Asticcacaulis excentricus CB 48: one gene and its partner. The main gene of each other region encodes a partner of the protein of the gene in region 2 in a complex. Links are inferred from orthologs where the notes say so. Each region holds a gene or a part of one and is shown on either strand. Other genes may lie near its edges. The genes, in order: tldD and ASTEX_RS17485.

Region 1 (8,346 bases), 1.0 Mb from region 2 along the record:
GCTCTGATCGCCATGGGCGTCGGCTTCCTCAAGCCGAACATCTCCTCTCTGGTTGGGCAACTGTACCGTGAAAAGGACCCGCGTCGGGATTCGGGCTTCCAGCTCTACTATTTCGGCATCAATATGGGCTCGTTCTGGGCCGCCATCCTGTGCGGCTATCTGGGCGAGCGTGTCGGCTGGTGGGCCGGTTTCGGTCTGGCAGGCGTCGGTATGCTGATAGGCCTTTTGTGCTTCATCTTCGGCAAGAAACTGCTGGAGGGCAAAGGCGAAGCCCCGAACCCGGCCGCCCTAAAACAGAAGGTCGCGGGCGTTATCTCGAAGGAAAATCTGGTCTATCTGCTGGGCTTTGCCGCCGTGCCCCTGATCTATTTCGTTATTCAGCGCAACAATATTGTCGGTTACGCGCTGGGCGTGGCGACGGTACTGATCCTCGGCTATGTCTTTACCCAGATGGCCACTAAGTTCAGCCGGGTTGAAAACTTCCGTCTGGGGCTAGCCATGGTCCTGACCCTGTCGTCGGTCGTCTTCTGGACCCTGTTTGAGCAGGCCGGTTCGTCGCTCAGCCTGTTTGCCGAGCGCAACACGACGCTAGACCTGATCGCCGAGCCCATCCGTTTGGGGACCCTGTTGCTGGCGACGCCGGGGCAGGTGAAGACCATGGGCGGCGTGCCCGAAGGGGCCTTCTGGATCGACATGGGTTTCAATGCGTCGAATACCCAGAGCTTCAACCCCTTCTTCATTTTGGTGTTCGCGCCGATCTTTGCCGGCATTTTCACCTTCCTCGCCAAGCGCGGCAAGGACCCCGATCCGGTCAAGAAGTTCGCTTTCGGTCTGGTCATGGCGGGTCTGGGCTTCTTCGTGCTTGTGTGGTCAACGCCTCTGGCCGGGGCGGATTTCCGCGTGCCGCTCTTCTGCCTGTTCCTGACCTATATGTTCCACACCTGGGGGGAGTTGGCCGTGTCGCCGGTCGGCCTGTCGCAACAGACCAAGCTGTCGCCGACCGTGCTGGTTTCGACCATGATGGCCATCTGGTTCCTCGGTACGTCGGGCGCGCAATATCTGGCCGCCTTTGTTGCCACCTATGCCTCGACCGAGACAGTCGGCGGTCAGGTCCTCGATCCCAGCGCCGCGCTTCAGGCGTCGCTCAAAACCTTCAACACCATCGGCTGGGCGGGTATTATCCTTGGCGGCATTCTGTTTGGTCTGTCCTTCGTGCTGAAGGGCTGGGCGCACGGGGCGTCCGACACTACGGATGACGCGCCGAAGGCGGGTCACTAGACCTGAGCCCAGGCGCGGGGTGATCCTCCCGTTCCAGACAAGAAAAACCCCGGCGGTGCGCACCGCCGTGGTTTTATGTTTTGAATTTCGCCGGGGTTAAAGTTCGTTCCTGATGCGCAAATAGAGCTTTGGTTCCGAGTTTCGCTGCGTCGATTCCTCATAGGACAACACATTACCCGAACGCAGGCCCTCATAGCGCGTCACGTCATAGCGCGTGGTGCGTGCGCCAAGATTCTGCAATTCCGTGCGTACCGACAGCTTGGGCGAGGGCTTGAATTCGGCATAGAGGCTGACCCAGTGGGAGCCTTCGGAGTGGCTGACTTCCTTTGCGCGCCAACTGGTGTTGTCCCAGCCGCTATCCACCGACCAGCCCCAGGACATGCCCGGACGGTCCTGATTGAAGCTCAGGGACAGGGAGCGCGGCGTTTGACCGGAGATTCGCCGCTTGCGGCCCGTCACGGGGTCGGTGATCTCGGAGTCGTACCAGGTGGCGTTCAGCCGGATCATGCCGTTTTCGAGATAATTATCCACTGGCACGCTGAGGCGCGTTGAAATCTGCTGATTGGCCCCGTCGCCGACATTGCCGACAATGTCCTCGATCCCGCCATTCTGGGTGTAGAGGGGAACGCGCTCGACCGCATCGTCGATGTCGTTCAGCTCATAGCTTAGCGCCAATTGTCCTTTTTCCCAGAAGCGGTAATCGACGCTGAGCTCGTTCGACCATTGGCGATAGGGGACGAGGTTGAGCGGATAGAGCAACTGATCCGGGCGCTCATACTGCCAGTTGGCAATCGACACAAAGTCCCAGTAGCCCATATAGCCGACTTCGCGCGCGCGGCTAAGGCGCACCTGAAGCACCTGATCGGGCTTCCACTGCAGGCTAAGGCGCGGTTTGGGGTATTCGTAGCTCCGCTCGGCCGCATATACGCCGCGATGGCGGAAGGTCATGCTTTCGATCGCTAGCCCGCTGTCGATAGTCAGGGTCTCGTTGGGCCGCCAGTTGCTTGAAATATAGAGCGATCCGCGCTGTTCCTCACCGCGGGTGCGACTTGGATCGGGGCGCTCTTCGTCGCTCAGCCACGAGCCGATCGACAGGCCCTGCGCGTCGAATGTGTTGAAGCGGCGCTCCCCACCAGCCTGAAGCATCAGGGCTTTGGAATAGTGCCAGGTCGCCTGCGCCGACAGCGAACCTTCGCTGGTTTCTTTGTCCTCAGTATAGGTGGAGAGCTGATCGGGCTTCTGATGGTCGGTGCGGCTGTCGCTGACGTTCCGCTTGCCCCACAGGTTGAGGTTTAACTTGAACTTCTTGCTGACGCTCCTTTCGTAGCGCCCGGCCACTTCCTGCGTCAGGTTTTCGTTCTTGCGCTGCTCGTATTCAGTAACGCCGTTCTCATAGATGGCGTCAAAGCCAGACCGGTTGTAACGGACCGTCCCGTTGACGTCGAGTCGCCCCCCGCTGGCCGGACCCGCCCAGCTGCCGCGCACCTCTGCGCCTTCGCTTTGACCTTTCGAATTAAGTGCCTGATGCCGGATCGTGCCGTCTGCATAGGTGGTGTACTTGTCGCCGTGGCCGGTGCCCTCGTCGTGGTTCTGATACAGATTTACCCCAGCCTCCAGATTGCGGCCGTTCTGGTTCTTCTGCCATGTTACGCCAACCTGTGGCTTTACCTTACCGTCCGGATAGATGTTTGCCGAAGACTGAAGGGTCACGACGGGCTTCGACATCGACTTGCGCACGATGTTGATCAGCTCGCTGTGGCCCTGCATGTCATAACTTGCACTGCCGGGGGCAATGCGTTCGAAGCGTTCGATCTGATTGAACGGCAGGCGGGCCAGGGCGTCGTTAGTGTCAGACGGGCGCTGACCGTCGATCAGTACATTGGACGAGCCGCCTGAGCCCGTTACGATGAAGTTGGGGATGTATTTCAGGGCGTCTGCGGCCGATTGCACCGGCTTACCCACAAAGTCCGAAGCTGTGTAACGGGCTGATGGGGCAATGGTTTCGCCTCCCGCCAGGGCTTGTCCGGGCAGTAAGGCAAGTGCACATACCGATGTCAGCCACAACAGCCGCATAACGCCCGATCACCTCTGTCTGGAGCAACTGAACAGTGCCACACCAGCACCTTCGTTTGGCAATATGACGCCATACGGTCGAAATGACAAGTTCGCGAGTGCGAAAAGACGGATAAACTAGCCTTAACAAAAGCTTATAAACTTCGGTTACGCGGAGGTCCCGCCCACTGTCAGGCCGCCGATCTTCAGGCTGGGCTGGCCTATCCCGACGGGTAGGCTCTGGCCCGCCTTGCCGCAGGTGCCGACACCGGGGTCGAACTTGAAGTCGTCGCCGATCATCTCGACCTGACGCATCACCGCCGGGCCGTCACCGATCAGCGACGCGCCCTTGACGGGCGCGGTCACCTTACCATCTTCGATCAAATAGGCTTCGGTGCATTGAAACACAAACTTGCCGTTGGTGATATCGACTTGGCCGCCGCCGAAATTGACCGCATAAAGGCCGCGTTTGGTCGAGGCGATCATGTCGGACAGTGTGTCCTGACCGCCCTTCATGAAGGTGTTGGTCATACGGGGAAGGGGCGGATGGGCATAGGACTGACGCCGGCCATTGCCGGTCGGGGCCACGCCCATCTGACGCGCCGACAGCCGGTCGTGCATGTAACCGACCAGAATGCCGTCTTCGATCAGGGTCGTGGCGTGGGTCGGTGTGCCTTCGTCATCCATATTCAGTGAGCCGCGCGCGTCGACGATCGTGCCGTCATCGACCACGGTGACGCGCTTGGCGGCGACCTGTTGGCACATCTTGCCGGAAAAGGCCGAGGTGCCCTTGCGGTTGAAATCGCCCTCAAGGCCGTGGCCCACCGCCTCATGCAACAGTACGCCGGGCCAGCCGGGCCCAAGCACAATATCCATCTCCCCTGTCGGGGCCGGTTTGGCCTCAAGGCTGATAAGGGCCTGTCGCAGGGCTTCATCAACCTGCGCCCGCCAGTATTTCGGATCGCTGAGCAGATCGAGCGCGATACGCCCGCCGCCGCCGGCTGAGGCGCTTTCGCGGTGTCCGTCCTTTTCAACCGAGATACCCACCGACAGGCGCACCAGCGGGCGGTAGTCGTGATAAACCTCACCGCCTGCGCGCAGGATGGTGATATGGCGCTGATCGGCGGCAACCGAGGCTGAGACCTGCACCACGCCCGAATGCCGGCTGCGTGCGTAGTCATTAATGGCTTCGAGCAGAGCGATCTTGTCGGCGAACGGCATAGATCCGATGGGGTCGTGCTCACCATAATGATGGCTGTTTGAGCGTGCCGGGGGCGTGGATAGGCTCAGACTGACAGCCCGACCCTGCTTGGCCAGCACGGCGGCGGAGGCGGCGCGCCGCACGGCCGCGACCGACAGTTCGGCCGCATTGGCAAAACCGACCGTTTCTCCGGCCACGACGCGCAGGCCGAAGCCCTGATCGGCACCATAGGTCGAATGTTTCAGCCGCCCGTCGTCAAAGACCAGTGATTCGCTTTCCCGCGTTTCGAAATAGATTTCCCCATCGTCGGCCCCGTTCAGGGCGTCTTCCAGAATGGTCTGACAGGTGGAAAGGTCGAGATCACGCAGCGAGTCGGGCAAGGAGACGGCGAGGGGGGAGGCTGACATAAGCATATACCAAATGAAACACTGCCCCCTATGTAGGCCGCCGCGTGGCGCTTGAACAGAGAGTCTGAACCAGAGATTCGCGCGGACCCGCCTCGAACGATACCGGGGCGCGACAAAAGCGCGCAGGTGCGGCCTGTGCAAAAGCCATATTCGCCCCTGAGCCGTACCAGAACGCAACTGTCTTTGAAGACAGTGGTCTTGCCTTGCTTTTAGGCCTTTGCATTTTGCAAATATGGCATTAATGGGGAAGAACGGGGTGAGACCATGTGTCCCATTGGGACCCATTGTCACGCCCGAAGACCGAGGATTAAACGGGACTGCGCGGAAACTCCTGCTCACGAGAAGGCAGGCGCGCCGGGCACCCACAGTTAGGGATTGAAGGAATGCGCATCCGAAGGCTGATGGCAGGGACCGCCGCCGTGATGACTGCCCTTGCAGGAGCATTGGGGGCCGGAGCCGTCTGGGCTCAGGAAAAACTGGGGCAACCGACCGACAAGTCGCTCGGTCTTCAGCCGGGCGCCGCCCCGCTGAAACACGACGCCATATGGTTCCACGACGTCATCTTGCTGCCGATCATCACGGTGATTGTCGTGTTTGTGCTGGCACTGCTGATCTGGATCGTGCTGCGCTACAACAAGCGCGCCAACCCGAAGCCGGCCAGCTTTTCGCACAATACGGCCATTGAGATTCTTTGGACGGTGATCCCGGTCCTCATCCTCGTCTTTATCGCCTTCTTCTCCTTCTCGCTGCTGCGCAAATACAACGACATGCCGACCCCGGATGTCGTGGTGAAGGCTACGGGCTATCAGTGGTACTGGGCTTATGACTATCCGGAGCTGGGGGTCGAAGGCGTCGAATCGCGCTTGCTGCCTGAAGCCCGCGAACTGAAGACTGCGCACGCTGCCAAGGTACCCTTCCTGCTCGGCGTCGATAATGAGCTGATCGTGCCGGTCAACAAGGTCGTTCAGGTGCAGGTCACCGGCTATGACGTCATCCACTCCTTCGCTCTGCCGGCCTTCGGTCTGAAGACCGACGCCATTCCCGGTCGTCTGAACTCGACCTGGTTCAAGGCCGAAAAGCCCGGCATTTATTATGGCCAGTGTTCAGAACTTTGCGGCGTCGATCACGCCTACATGCCGATCGCTATCCGCGTGGTCAGCGAAAAGGAATTTGACGCCTACATCATCAAGGCGGGTGGCAAGACCAAGGCCATGATTGCCGCCGAAGAAGCGGCGGCCGCAGCGGCAGCCCAACAGGCGGCGGCCAACGCTGCCGCTTCGGCAGACGCATCGGCGACGGCTTCGGCTGCAGCCCCGGCAGAAGCGGACGCAGCGGCCTCGGCCGCAGCTCCCGCCGTTCAATAATTCAGGTAAGAGAGACGCTCGTCATGGCATCGAATGCTTCTGTCGTTCACGATCATCATCACGATGATCACGACCACAAACCCGGCTTCTTCGCGCGCTGGTTCCTGTCCACCAACCACAAGGACATCGGCACGCTCTACCTGATCTTCGCTATTTTCGCCGGTCTTCTGGGCGGCGCACTGTCGGGCCTGATACGCTGGGAGCTTTATGAACCTGGCCTTCAGGTCTTCGTTCAGGGTTCGCTGCTTGATCAGCTCAATGTCTTCGAAGGCAAGCACGGCTATAACTCGGTCGTGACCGCCCACGCCGTTCTGATGATCTTCTTCATGGTCATGCCGGCCATGATTGGCGGCTTTGGCAACTGGTTTGTGCCGATTATGATCGGTGCGCCGGATATGGCTTTCCCGCGCCTCAACAACATCTCCTTCTGGCTATTGGTGGCCTCCTTCATTCTGCTGATGGTGTCGATCTTCGTGCCGGGCGGACCGGGCGGCGCGTCGGAGCACGGCTTCGGCGGTGGCTGGACCATGTATCCGCCAATGTCGGCCAATAAGGGCAGCCCCGGTGCGGCCTTCGACCTGATCATCTTCTCCTTCCACCTGTCGGGTGCGTCGTCGATCCTGGGGGCGATCAACTTCATCACCACCATCTTTAACATGCGCGCGCCGGGCATGACGCTGCACCGTATGCCGCTGTTTGCTTGGTCGGTGCTGGTCACCGCCTTCCTGCTGCTGCTGTCGCTGCCGGTCTTCGCCGGTGCCATCACAATGCTGCTGACCGACCGTAACTTCGGCACCGCCTTCTTCGATCCGGCGGGCGGTGGTGATCCGGTTATGTACCAGCACCTGTTCTGGTTCTTCGGCCACCCAGAAGTGTACATCCTCATCCTGCCGGGCTTCGGTATCATCAGCCACGTGGTTTCGACCTTCTCGAAAAAGCCCGTGTTCGGCTATCTCGCCATGGCCTACGCCATGGTGGCCATCGGCTTCGTCGGCTTTATCGTGTGGGCCCACCACATGTACACGGTCGGCATGGGCTTCAACCTGCGCGCCTACTTCGTGATGGCGACCATGGTCATCGCCGTTCCGACAGGCGTGAAAATCTTCTCGTGGATTGCCACCATGTGGGGCGGTTCGCTGGACTTTAAGGTGCCCATGCTGTGGGCCATCGGCTTCATCTTCCTGTTCACCGTCGGTGGCGTGACAGGTGTGGTTCTCTCCAACGCAGGTATCGACTATAGCCTGCACGACACCTACTACGTCGTGGCGCACTTCCATTACGCGCTGTCGCTGGGGGCTGTGTTTGCCATCTTTTGCGGTTTCTACTACTGGTATGAGAAGATGTTTGGCATAAAGTACAACGAGCTTCTTGGTCAGATTCACTTCTGGCTGATGTTCGTCGGCGTGAATGTCATCTTCTTCCCGCAGCACTTCCTAGGCCTTCAGGGCATGCCGCGTCGTTACGTCGATTATCCGGAAGGCTTCGCCTACTGGAATAAGATTTCAACGATCGGTTATATCATCACTGCCATTGGCGTTGTGGTCTTCCTGATCATGATCCTCGAATCGGTCATCCGTCGCCGTAAGGCCGAGGCCAATCCGTGGGGTGAGGGCGCGACCACGCTCGAATGGACCCTGTCGTCTCCGCCGCCCTACCACCAGTTCTCTGAACTGCCGGTGATCAAGGACGAAGACGGCCATCATTAAGTGCTTCGCCCGAATGGGCGGTAGGCTTACAGTATGGGGGGATGAGGGCCGTAGGTCGTCATCCCCTTTATTTTACGAGTACCCACAGTGACCCCTGAGCCCGTGATCCCAGAGCCCGTGACCCCTAAGCCTGTGACAAGCGAAACGCCGACACCCGAACTGAGCCATCCTGCCTACGGGGAGAAGGCTCTACGCGGCTTGCCGGCGGACTATTTTCAGTTGCTGAAACCGCGCGTGATGTCCCTGGTGGTGTTCACCGGTCTGACGGGGCTGGTCGTTGCGCCGCAAAAGATAGACCCGTTTCTGGCCTTTATCGCAGTGCTTTGTATTGCGCTGGG
Region 2 (8,274 bases):
GAAATCGCCTATAGACGGCCCGCAGAGTCGCGCCCCCGTTCCGGGATGCAGGCGCCAGAAAATATGACCCTGTTTCCCTCAGCTCAAAAATCGCGTTAGATGCGTGCCGAAAGCCCAAGAGAACCTTCAAGGGAGTCGTTATGTCCACTCTGAACCGTCGTGCCTTGATGTCGGGCCTGACCGCCGCCGGAGCCGCACTGACCGTGCCCTCCCTGACCCTTCCAGCGTTGGCCCGAACGACCCAGCACTGGACGCCCTCATGGTACGCCGCGCCCGAGCCGTCCGGCAACAAAGCGCAGGCGCAGGACCTCACCCTGCGTCAGATTGTGCGCCTCAGCGCGGGCGGCAGCGCCGTGCGTATCCGTCTGTCCAACGCCTATGGCGACACGCCACTGCGCATCGACGAACTGCGCGTCGCCAGACGCCTGTCCGGCGCGCGTATCGACCTGCAAAGCGACCGCGCGGCGACCTTTGACGGTCAGACCGCCGTGACCATCTCGCCGGGTGCCTATGTCCTCAGCGACCCCATTGCCCTGACGGTGGCAGCCCTCAGCGACCTCGCCGTCAGCCTGTACCTAAAGGGCCCCGCTCCCCTGACCACTCTGCACGAAATCCAGCGCAGCGCTATTTACATCAGCAACGGGCAACAGACCGCGGCCCCCGAACTGACTACCACTAAGACCGATATTGGCATCGGCAATGCCTTCCCGTTGCTGTCGGGCGTCGAGGTCGCCACCGCCAAGACGCAGGCACTGGTAGCCTTTGGCGACTCAATCACCGACGGCTACGGGATTACACCGGATCAGGGCAGAACCTGGCCCGACCTGCTGAGCCAGCGCCTCAGCGCCGCCCGCATCCCTCTGAGCGTCGTCAATGCCGGCATCAGCGGCAACCGGCTTCTCAATCATGGCACCTGGGCGCGTTTCGGCACCGGCGCTTTGGCGCGCTTTGACCGCGATGTGCTGGCACAACCGAATGTCGCCGCCGTCGTGCTGCTGATCGGAATTAACGACCTCGGCCACGCCGGCGGTCCGGACAGTCCCGGCTACGCTCCGCTGGACGACTTGAAGATGGGCCTGAGCCAGATCGCCGCCCGCGCGCAGGCGCACGGCATCCGCACCTATGCGGGGACGCTCACCCCCTTCAAGGGCACGACCTTCAAGGACTATTACAGCGACGAGAAGGAGACGCGGCGCGTGGCGCTCAATGCCTGGCTGCGCCGTTCCGATGTCTTTGACGGCTTGTTTGATTTTGAAAAGGCACTGGAAGACCCGGCGCGTCCCGGCTGGCTTCGGCCGGGGCTGGGCATGGCCGATAATCTGCACCCCAATGATGCCGGTGCCGCGGAGATGGCGCAGTCGATCCCGCTCACTTCTTTCGGATGGGCGCGCAAAGCCTAATCGCATCCCGCTACGTGATGGCGCATACTCCGCCCTCCCAACAGGAGGATGGACCATGCCCAGGCAAACCCCGACTCAGAAGCGCGAGATCGAAAGGTCATGAGCGAATCAAGGACGGCGATCTGAAAAATTCCAGCGGCGCCAGGGTCAAAGATTAGGATCAGGCCATTGCCATCGCCTCAGCAAGTCCGGAGCGTCGAAAAAGGGCGACTAAGTCTACCCCGCCTTTTTCAGCCCCTCGCGCCAGGATTCGGCGTCCAGATAGGCGGTGATGGCTTCGGCGCGCATGGGCTGTGAGAAGTAATAGCCCTGAATATAGCGCGCACCGATCTCTTCCAGACGGCATAGTTCCGCCGCCGTCTCGACGCCTTCGATAACGTGATCGAGCGACAGGTTGCCGCACAGGTCGATCAGCGTCTTGACGATTTTGACCGTCGAATCGTGGCGCAAAAGCTGGGTTACGAAGCTGCGGTCGATCTTGATCTTGTCTACCGGCAGGCGATGGATATAGCCGAAGCTGGAATAGCCCGAACCGAAGTCATCGAGCGCGATGCGGCTGCCCATGCCTTTCAGCAGCGCCAGAGCCTCCAGCGCCTGATCGAAGTCGCTGAGCATGGCGGTTTCGGTGATTTCGAACTCGATGCGCTTCGGATCGACGCCGGATGCTTTTACCGTGTCGCAGATACGCGCGATGGCCGGCAGCGAGCGCAGGTCGCGCGCCGACAGATTGAACGAGACGCGCATATCACGGGGCCAGTCGCGCACCGCCACCAGCGCCTTGCGCAAGAGAATTAGGGTGATGTCGCTGATCAGGCCGGAGCGTTCGGCGGCGCGGATGAAGATGTCCGGTCGCACCGGCCCCAGCTTTTCTGACTGCCAGCGGGCCAGCGCCTCGAAGCTAACCGTGCGCTGCGCCTTGAGATCGATCTGCGGCTGGAAGACGATATAGAGTTCACTTTCGAGATCGGACGAACGCAGGGTCTGATCTACGGCGCCGAAATCCTGCATCTCGTTTTCGTGGCGGCGGTCAAAGATGATCGGCGCACCGCGCAGGTTCTGCTTGGCGTAATAGAGTGCGTAGTCGGCGCGCTCCAGCATTTGCGAGGCGCTCCACTGGGCTCCCGGGTCCGAATGCACGAAGCCGACCGAGCCGGAGATGTTGGCGCACACCCCGCCGCCCAACACATAGGTTTGGCGCAAGGTATCGCAGAGGTCTTCACCAAAGCGGCGCAGATCGTCGTCAGGCATTTGCCCGTTGAGGATGAGAGCAAACTCATCTCCGCCCAGTCGCGCCACGACGCCGCGCGACCCCACGACCGCGCGCAGACGCTTGCCGACCTCGATCAGCAGGGCGTCGCCAATGCTGTGGCCATAGAGGTCATTGACCGGTTTAAAGCCGTCGAGATCAATCAGGGCCAGATCAAAGGCGTACCCGTTTTTGGCCCCCACAAGTGCCACATCCAGCTCGGTGAAAAAGCTGCGGCGATTGGGCAGGCCGGTCAGGGCATCATAATGCGCCAGAATTTGCGCCTCGTGCCGGTGTTTTTCGGCGACCAGACGGGCATGAACAGCGCGAAAAATAGTGCTGCGCATTATGCCCGCCATGCCCAGTGCCGTTACAATACCGCCAACACCGACCCAGATGTGCTGTTTCAGTACCGGGAAACCGGCATGATGCGCCATGACAAACATGGTGCCAGTCGCCAGAAGCGAGGTCGGCACCACAACCCGCAGCGACACCGCCGAGGTGGCGAAGACCAGGGTCATCAGGACAAAATAGATCAGCTTGGCCGGGACAAAGTGCAGGTACTGAGACACCACCACATTGGCGTACATCAAAAGACTGACGATCAAAGTGGCGATTTCCAGCCGTTGCACGCTTTCGGCCCCGCGCGTCCAGCGGAAAAAAGACAGGCAGGTTATAGCCGTCACCCCCCCCAGACCGGCCATGATCGGCAGGTCCATCCCTTTTTCATAGAAAAAGTGGGAGATAAAAATAACGATATAATAGCTGCCGACCACTCCGCACAGACCGCGCACGACCGGGCGCAACGCAATCGCGCGCTGACGCCTCAACTCCGCCGTATCGACTTCGCTTTGTCTGTGACTCGCCTTCAGTCGGCGCAACAGCCGGTAAGCATACCGACGCAAGTCTCCGGTGCGTTCGGCCAGTGACAGCATAAGACCCCTGCAGGATGACGCGCAGTCAACAGAGCCTGCGCCACAGAGGTCACAACCTAGAGGAATGCCCTAAAGATTATACTAATCCGTAGGAAATAATCCTGTAAAACAAGGTTATGATATGCTTTGCGGGGAATCGTTCCAATTGAGACTTGCGCCCCGCCCCCCGGCCGCGCCTAAGAAAGACCTTATGCTGCATACGCAAACAGACACCCCCGCCCGCACCGATTCTACGGCGTTGCTTGCGCACGTCATCGGTCTGGCACGGGCGCAAGGCGCAGATGCCGCCGAAGCCGTCTATTCTCAAAGCCGCTCGCTCAGCGTTGGCGTGCGCAAGGGGGCGGTCGAAACCGTCGAAAGCGATGAGGCCACCGATCTGGGGCTGCGCGTGTTTGTCGGTCGGAAACAGGCCGTGGTGTCGGTCTCTGAATTCTCTGAGCGCACGCTGACGCGGCTGGTCGAACGCTGCGTCGCCATGGCGCGACTGGCCCCGGATGACGCCTATGCCGGTCTGGCCGATCCGGCGCTCTTGTGGCGCGGCGACGGTGTTGATCTGGACATTTTCGACCCCACAGAGCTGAGCGCCGATACTTTGCGCGAACGGGCGCTGGCCTGTGAGGCCGCGGGCCTGATCGACCCGCGTCTGCAAAGCGATGCGGCCAGCGCCGGCCAGAGCTTTACCCGCTGGCAGCTTCTGACCTCGGAGGGTTTTGCAGGCCACCACCGCACCAGCCTGTCGTTTCAGTCGGCGCGCCTGATCGCCACGGACGAAACCGGCGGCATGGAGCGCGATGGCGAAGGCCGCTCGACGCGCTACCTGTCCGATCTGCCGACGCCCGAAGCGACAGGCATCCTCGCCGCCGAACGTGCCCTGAAGGCGCTGGGCGCACGCAAGATCGACAGCTGCACCGCCCCGGTGCTGTTCGAACCGCGCACGGCCAAGTCACTGATTGGCCTGTTTCTCGGGGCCATTTCCGGTCCATCGGTGGCGCGCGGCTCCAGTTTTCTGAAAGATAAGCTGGGTCAGCGTCTGTTTGCGCCAGGGGTGCACCTTATCGACAACCCGTTCCGCCCGCGCGGCCTGGGCTCGTGCCTTTATGACGACGAAGGCGTGACTGTGCGTGAGCGTTCCCTTATCGACGACGGCATCCTGACCACCTGGCTGCTCAACAGCGCCGCCGGGCGGCAACTGGGCATGGTTTCGACCGGCCATGCTTCACGCTCTCTGGCGCATCCAGCGGGCGTTTCGGCGCACAATGTGACGCTGAGCCCCGGTACGCGCTCCCCCGCCGACCTTATGCGGGCCGCTCGTTCCGGGGTGGTGATCACCTCGATGTTTGGCCCCAGCGTCAATTCGGACACCGGCGATTGGTCGGCCGGGGCGTCGGGCTTTGTGTTTGAAAACGGCGAACTGATCCACCCGGTCAATGAAATCACCGTTGCTGGCAATCTGATTGACATTTTCGCGCGCCTTGAGCCCGCCTCGGACCTTGAGATCAAGGGGACGCTCGACACCCCCTCGATACTGGTCGATGGCCTAAGCATCGGGGGCAAATGATGAGCCGGGCCGCGCCGACACTTCAGGACGAGCTTGATCTGCTGATCGACCGGGCGCGGCGCGCCGGGGCGCTGGCTCAGCACCTCAAGGCGCAGGGGCTGAATATCTCTTATAAATCCGATGGCTCCATCGTCACCAATGCCGATTTGGAGGTCGATCTGTGGCTGAAGGAGGCGCTGCTGGACGCGCGCCCCGGCTATGCTTGGCAGAGCGAGGAATCGCCCGATACGCCCGCCCGCCTGACGCAATCGCACCTGTTCGTGCTCGACCCCATTGACGGCACGATGGGCTTCACCAAGGGCTCCCCCTACTGGACCATTGCCCTGTGTCTGGTGCAGGCCCGCCAGCCAGTCGCCGCCGTGGTCTATGCGCCCGATGCGCAGGAAATGTATAGCGCAGGTAAAGGGTTGGGGGCATTTCTCAATGGTGAACCCATCGGCGCCTCCGCCACCACCGACCTCAGCGTGGCGCAGGGGATCGGCGATGCGCGCCTGTTTGGCCGCGACATCTGGCCGGAGCCGTGGCCCAAGATGAGCATAACGTCTCGCCCCTCCGTCGCCTACCGCATGGTGTGCGTGGCAGCGGGCCGCGCCGATTTTACTCTGGCCCTGACGCCCAAGCGCGACTGGGACGTGGCGGCGGCTACCCTGATCTGCCATGAGGCCGGGGCCACCGTATCCGACCATCTGGGGCAGGCCTACGACTTCAACGCCCCCGACAGCCTCAAGGCCTCGCTGATCTGCGCCAATTCAGGCTTGTATCCCGAAATCCGGCGCCGTTGCGCTGCCCTTCCTTCCCTCGAAACCCTCTGAGAGTTTGACCATGAGCGACAAACAACTGCTTCACATCGTCATCGGCGGCGAACTGCAAGCACCCGGCAGCACCGACTTCAAGGACCTCAAGGCGGTCGAATTTGTTGGCGCCTACGCCAGCTACGAAGAAGCCAAGACCGCCTGGCGTGCCAAGGCGCAATCGACGGTCGATAACGCCCTGATGCGCTATTTCGTCATCCACGCGCACCGTCTGCTGAACCCGGCAAACGACTAATTCTTCACCTCCACATCGAAAGCGATGTGGAGGTGGTTTTGACCTCAGTTCTTTGTCGGCGTCACCGCCGTGCCGCGCGGCAGCGGGTCTGGACGTGAGCTATTGTCCTTCCACATCAGCGTGTTGAGACAGTCCGCGTCGCCCAGCACCAGCAACGCCGATTGCTGGCACTTGGCCTGCGCCTCCGTGACGCAATAACCCTTGCCGTTGGCGTCCTTAGTAAAGACCAGGTCGCGCGCCTTGCACGCCTTTGGCGACGGCAGGGTAGCCTGCGCGCTGCCTGCCACGGGTTCGGGCGTAGACGCGCAGCCCGTCAGGGTCAAAGCCGTCAACGTGATAGCGATGAATTTCAGCGACATGGCCATACCCCGTTTCGATCAGCCTAAGCCGAAAACGTGCGCGAAAAAGGGCGAAGGCGCAACCGCCACCTACTCCCGGCGGAAAATCTTTTCGGTCAGAAGCGTGCCCCACCACGCCGATTTGAAGTCTGACTTGATCTTCACCGGATCATACAGGTCCGACTGCGTCCATTCAACAAAGGACATACCGCGCGGTTCACCCTCAGCAAAATAGCAGTCGAAAATATAGTCGAGCACGCCCGTCTTGCCCGCCTTCATATGCAGGGTGCGCAGGCCCAGTTCCTGAACCGCCTCCCGCAGGGGGTGTTTGAGGTGCAGGTGACGGTACAGGACGCTCATGATCCCCGCGCGATCCGCCCCGGATTTACAGTGCATCAGGGCCGGATACTGGATGCTATCGAACAGCTTTTCGGCCTCAAGGATGGCTTCGGCGGAGGGCACATCGCGTGAAGTGACAATGAAATCGACCAGATTGAGACCCAAGGTCTGACAGGCATGGCGTTCCAGCGCGAAAAACGCCCCCTGCCCGCCGCGCAGATTGATAACCGTGCGGATGCGGTCGTGCTTTTTGAACCAGGCGAGCTGAAACGGCCACGGCTGGTTGGTGCGCACCATCTTGTCGTCGATCCAGTGCGCATTGGTGAAGCCTAACCGAAGATAGGCGTGGTCGTTCCACAGAAAGGCCAGATAGGTCTTGAACAGCCCCCATTGCGTTGAGGTGTCGAAAACCTTGGGCGTTTTACGTTTCTTGAACAGCTTCACGGGGTACCAGACTGAAAAGAAAGCCATTTCCTATACGCCACCCGCGAGCCGCGGGAGGTGGCACGCCGAAGGCGTGACGGAGGGGGCGTGTCCCTTATCCGCCTGCCGCGCAGGCTGAAACAGAGGCTTACCCCCACCACCGCATCTCACCGGCCTGTGGCCGTTTCGTGCGGTCCCCCTCCCCGGCACGCCGGGGAGGTATAAGACAGGACAGGTCCGCTTCCTTAGTACAGAAGACGACGGGTTGAGCGCGCCATATACAGATTTCCACGCCGGAAGACAAACTATTGGCTTTGCCCGTCAGGGGCATATCCCTATATAGTTTGAGGTTCAGAGAGTTACACGTTTTCATGACCCCCATTGCCGCCGATACCCCTGCCCTGCCGGAGACCGGCTCGCGCGCCGTCATGGCGCGGGTGTGGCGTGATTATCTGCAAAAATACAAAGGCTTTCTGGGACTGGCGCTAGCGTGCGCCGTCATGGTCGCTGTTTCCACCTCGTTTGTCATCTGGTGCCTGAAGCCCGGCATCGAACTGTTGTTCGGCGAAAGCGATTCGGCAGCGGCGTCCGAAGTCCCGGCCTTTGTCGCCGCCCAGCCGCTGATCTGGGTGCCGGCGGTGATGATCGGGGCGACGCTGGTGCGGCTGGTGTCGCAACTGGGCTTAGCCACCTCGGTCAACCGCGTCGGGCATCAGCTTGTGGGGCGCATTCAGTCGCAACTGTTCGGCAATATGGTCCATGCTGACCTCGGCCACCTCAACAAAGCGCATTCGGGCAGCTATCTGTCCTCGGTGCTGTTTGACGCCGGGCTGATGCGCGAAGCCACCACCAATGGTGTCGTCAACTATGTGCAGCACGGCGGAATTGTCATCGGCTCACTGACCTATATGGCCTTTATCGACTGGCGCATGACGCTGGGTGTGCTGATCGCCGGGCCGGTCATTGCGGCCGTGCTGGGGCAGTATAA

The links.
Region 1: the proteins of ASTEX_RS17485 (region 2) and tldD are in contact, whole or in part, in a solved structure (PDB 5NJ9), measured with the Escherichia coli proteins. The link is inferred for Asticcacaulis excentricus CB 48 from one-to-one orthologs.

The regions. Positions count from the first base shown.
Region 1 is NC_014817.1:270,331-278,676, forward strand. Bases 2,722-5,642 are described here. They hold tldD (metalloprotease TldD), read right to left. Parts: upstream 4,945-5,642; coding sequence 3,499-4,944; downstream 2,722-3,498. Other genes in these bases: ASTEX_RS12935 (TonB-dependent receptor plug domain-containing protein), read right to left, coding at 2,722-3,351; coxB (cytochrome c oxidase subunit II), read left to right, coding at 5,322-5,642. Also shown: ASTEX_RS12930 (peptide MFS transporter), read left to right, coding at 1-1,278; more of ASTEX_RS12935, read right to left, coding at 1,375-2,721; more of coxB, read left to right, coding at 5,643-6,302; ctaD (cytochrome c oxidase subunit I), read left to right, coding at 6,326-8,008; cyoE (heme o synthase), read left to right, coding at 8,126-8,346. UniProt on the Escherichia coli protein: Metalloprotease involved in CcdA degradation. Suppresses the inhibitory activity of the carbon storage regulator (CsrA).
Region 2 is NC_014817.1:1,305,525-1,313,798, reverse strand. What follows is about bases 3,107-5,955. They hold ASTEX_RS17485 (TldD/PmbA family protein), read left to right. Parts: upstream 3,107-3,771; coding sequence 3,772-5,139; downstream 5,140-5,955. Other genes in these bases: ASTEX_RS17480 (inositol monophosphatase family protein), read left to right, coding at 5,136-5,951; ASTEX_RS17490 (putative bifunctional diguanylate cyclase/phosphodiesterase), read right to left, coding at 3,107-3,581. Outside these bases: ASTEX_RS17495 (SGNH/GDSL hydrolase family protein), read left to right, coding at 141-1,400; more of ASTEX_RS17490, read right to left, coding at 1,617-3,106; ASTEX_RS17475 (DUF4170 domain-containing protein), read left to right, coding at 5,962-6,186; ASTEX_RS17470 (hypothetical protein), read right to left, coding at 6,231-6,545; ASTEX_RS17465 (fused DSP-PTPase phosphatase/NAD kinase-like protein), read right to left, coding at 6,615-7,334; ASTEX_RS17460 (ABC transporter ATP-binding protein), read left to right, coding at 7,658-8,274.